Regions from separate parts of the Thermoanaerobacterium sp. RBIITD genome, predicted to be linked through region 1. Evidence: riboswitches for the same ligand, from Rfam matches in the RefSeq annotation. Region 1 holds a riboswitch; the other holds the start of a gene.
What was found. Region 1 has a riboswitch for cyclic di-GMP ahead of CPG45_RS05575 (S-layer homology domain-containing protein). Riboswitches for the same ligand answer to the same signal wherever they lie in the genome.
Positions count from the first base shown of each region.

Region 2: it holds a riboswitch for cyclic di-GMP, as region 1 does, so the genes downstream of both, CPG45_RS13230 (TolB family protein) here and CPG45_RS05575 (S-layer homology domain-containing protein) in region 1, are expected to answer to the same signal.

Region 1 is NZ_LT906662.1:1,223,346-1,225,558, forward strand. It holds gene CPG45_RS05575 (S-layer homology domain-containing protein) at 1-815, opposite strand, end outside; cyclic di-GMP riboswitch class II at 1,062-1,144, opposite strand; gene serA (phosphoglycerate dehydrogenase) at 1,326-2,213, opposite strand, start outside.
Region 2 is NZ_LT906662.1:2,751,348-2,753,560, reverse strand. It holds gene CPG45_RS13230 (TolB family protein) at 1-809, opposite strand, end outside; cyclic di-GMP riboswitch class I at 856-942, opposite strand; gene CPG45_RS13225 (ATP-binding protein) at 1,308-1,478, opposite strand; gene CPG45_RS13220 (hypothetical protein) at 2,135-2,213, opposite strand, start outside.

The DNA of each region.
Region 1 (2,213 bases):
GTAACATTGCCATTACCTACTGCTTTGTCAATTAATAAATTACCATTAATGATTGTATTTTGCAATATTACATCTGGTGCAGATATTAAAACATCACTATTGATTGTACTAGTACCTGTTTCTGGGCCATATGTACCTGCTTTATCATATGATACTGCCGAGGTTTGTTTTGATTGTTCAATTAATGCCCTATTGAGTAATACTATTGTTTCTGCTCTCGTTATTTGTTTTGTTGGTCCTAATGTATTATCTCCATAACCTGCTAATAATCCATTTGCTACTGCTGCATTTACTGAATTCCTACTCCAATCGGAAATCTGCGATAAATCTTTAAAACTTTTTAATACATCTTGGCTTGACGGTTGTAATTTCAGCAATCTTACAACTATCGCAGCAGCTTCCTCCCTTGTTATGGGATTATTTGGTCTTACGGTATTATCATTATAACCATCTATAAGATTCGAAGCTTTGGCTTTTTGTATGTCTGCATAGAACCAATCTGATAATTTTACATCTTTAAAGCTTATATCGGTTGTTTGTGTCAATTTAAAGCTTCTATCTATAAACGTTACAAACTCTGCTCTTGTGACTGGATTATCTGGCTTAAATGTATTGTCTTCATATCCGCTAACTAATCCCTTTGCTACCCAATCATTTATATCATTTTCTGCCCAATGTCCTTTGACATCGGTAAATTGTTTTGCATCGGATGTAGAATTTGTATCGGCAAATCCAGTAACAGCAATACTCGGTATTAACATTAATACTGCAGTTATCAATGCTAATATTTTTGAAAAACGAGTTTTAGTGTTCATATCTATTCCCCCAATTATAGCTTTTGTTTTAATGCTTTTAAAATATAATATTTTATATTACCCCCTTCCAAACATAAAAAACTAATATTTCTATCAACCACCTCCTTTTATTGTTAAAATCGGCAAATAAATTTTAAAAATTAGTCTAATTACAAAAATATTTAAGGGATAAGTTTATAAACTTATCCCTTTCTCTATATAAACCCCTTTTGCCCGCTTTAGGCATATAAAAAACCGCAGTACAAATATACTACGGCCGGTTGCACCATTATCTTCATTTAACCCAGGTGCCCAGATACAGGTTAAATATCATCGATTCCTCTTCTATATTTTTCTATTTTTCTATATATTTCTATATTCGACGTTAAATTTAATTTTCCTGCAAGATTTTAATAAAATTTTACAAAATATTTCACAGTACAAAACATTAATAGAAAATAAAATATTTATTGTGGTATTCCTTAATAGTCAGAGATTCTTCGCTTTAACTTAGAATGACAATATAATTTTTTATATCAATCCTTTTACAGCCTTTGCTCTTAAGATACTATTTAGATTATTTAAGGATTCTACTGCTTCGTGTGGTATTTCTCTATCAGTATTTACAATCATTAATGCTGTTCCATCGCTTTTATTCGGGCTTACATGCATTGAAGAAATATTTATGCCAAAGTCTCCAAGGACATTTCCTATATGTCCGATAACACCTGGAATATCTTTATTTCTCACAAAAAGCATGTATTCTGTAGGTTCGAAATTTACTTTATGCCCTAAATATTCTACTATCCTTATTTCATCACCATATGTTGTGCCGGCAAACTGTGATATTCCACCTTTTGTATCGGTAATTTTTAATATTACAAGGCTTGAATAATGGTTTATCTCGTCTATCTTGCCTTCGATTACTTCTACACCCATCTCCTTTGCTCTAAGTCGTGCATTTACAACGCTCACGCCTTCCTTTAAGGCAGGTTTTAAAAGGCCTTTTAATGCATGGAGTGTAACAACATCTGTATTATGCTGCGATATATGTCCTCTATAAATTATTTCTACAGATGATATCGGTATATCATTTATCTGATAATACAGTGCACCCATTGCTTCACATAGTTTCATATAGGGTTTTAACTCACCAAATTCATCTGCTTTTATATCAGGCAAATTCACTATGTTTCCGTAAAGTTTGCCGTTTAATGCTGTTACTACTTCTTTTGCAACTGAAATACCTACATTATTTTGAGCCTCTACTGTGGATGCGCCAAGATGCGGCGTTACAACTACATTTGGAAGCTCTAAAAGTTTATTATTAAAGTCTTGCTTTTCCCTATCATATGATGGTTCAACTTTAAATACGTCTAGTGCTGCTGCCGCGACAATCCCTTCTTTTAGCGCATTATA
Region 2 (2,213 bases), 1.5 Mb from region 1:
GCTTCGCTTACCCCTGAAGCATTAATAGGTAATAACTCTTTATAAGTTGAACCTGGAGGAATGCGGTAGATATCATCTTCATCATCATTGGATCTTCCTATGAAGTATAAACTTCCATCATCTCCAAAAGCGGGGTACCATCCAGTTGCTTCTATCTGCTCCCTACTGTTGTCCCAAACGACTATTTGGCTTTTGTCTCCTATACCTCTTGTATATGCTATCCTTCCATCTGGTGCAAAGTTTGGTGCCCATTCTTCAGTGTCAGGTGTATTTGTAATTTCCTGTATGATAGAACCATCAAGCGCACATACGACAATATCACCATTTCTTTTATATACAACCTTACTGTTATCCCAAGACAAACGAGGATCTTCTGAACGTGAAATTCCGTCTGACAACATGCGTATATTTGATAATTTATCTTTATTTACATCTGCTATATAAATCTGCCATGCTCCGGTTTTATTTGAAGCATATACCATTTTTTGGCCATCCTTTGAAATGTCAAAGTTACCGGCATTGCCGCTTACTAAGGTTACTACTTCTCCAGTATTAAAATCTTTTGATTTAATATCTCCTGGAAATCCAGAAAGATAAAATACTTTAGATATATTTTTATACACAAAATTATCGTTATTTCTGCTATTTCTAAAGGAATCAAGAGCTAAATTTGTAATCTTTGTATTATTTGCAAAATTTACTTTTACATTCTGGATATTTATATTACTTTTAGCCTCATATGAACGAAAACCAATTATGGAAGATATAAAAGTAAGAATCAAAACCATCACAACAACTCTTTTAATCATATTATCCCTCCTATATGAAGTCTCATAGGAACCCCATATAGGAGTTCCTGGCAATTTGGCAACCATAGCGATTAATCGCCTTAGGCCCATAATTTTGCGTCCTTAGATTTCTCTAAGTTTGCCTTTTTCAGGATTAAATATTCTCTTGTTATCTTTATTTTAATTTTTATTGATACATATGTCAATTTATAATTGATAATAACAGCTTTAAAGATTAAATTCCTTAACAAACATCTTTAAGCTTAAAATTTTAAATATAGGTAAAATATCTTATGCTCTCTTTTTTCAACTAAAGAAGCTTCTGCCACATTAGCAACTTTTTATAGTTTATTTCATTTACAATCGACAAGTAATAATAACCCCCCTTGTAAAAGACAAGTACTTTCCGACAAATTTAGGAAAATAATTTACCTGAATTTTTCCCAGTTATCCATTCAAGAACGACTGCCTGTGTTTAAGGTTGTAACTTTTACCTGTCATTTTAAAAAGCTCACACCTCTATGTTAATCTATCCAGTATTGCTGTTGTAAGAGCAAGATCACCTAATAGCTCGTTCCAGCCCTCCATTCCTTTATTCAACATGGTAACAATTGAAGTTTGCTCATGAAGTGCCGATATAAGCTGAAAGGACATATTTGTTCCTTCTCGTGTTATTAGAAGATATCCTATCCCATTTTATGGAAAGTTAATTATTATACGAAATTGAATGCTAAACAGTGGATTTTACTGAGAATTTACAACATTCAAATTCACATAACATTTTAGTTACATAATCGTCTTCAGCCAATCCACCATATCTTGCTTTTCCCTCTTGTATATTTTTCGGGTGGCAAGACATTAGGGCTCACAGTCCTCTACGGCTTTTCGTTTTATTTTCGGATTTACCTTGGCATAAACTTCAGTTGTCGTCACAGATGTATGCCCCCGGAAGTCCCCTATATAGATTGGATGCGAAATAACAATATAAAGGTATCCCGGTATGATTTTATTGTATTTATTTTATGAAGTAGATAACCGTGCCATAAGTCGATGTTATACATTTTTATAGAAAAAGCCTCATTAATCCTAAGCCCGAAACTATAAAGTCATTCTAGACAACACCGGGTAATTTTATTTTACCATTAACATCCTGTTGCCATCATTGTATTGCGTTTTTATTATTTTACGGTTGTTCATTTGAATTTATTATTCCGCTCAACTTGCTTCCCCAAATTAGGCAATTTGTCCAGCATCAATCATATACAATAATTATTACTGTATTCCTAAACTCATACAGCAAACAATATATAAAGATAAAAAATGGAAGAAATTATGCAAGCTTTCTTTTAAAATTGAACAACTACCACTTTAAAGCCCTCTGTTTCTATATCCTCAATTATTCTATTTAAAGTATTATTATCATCA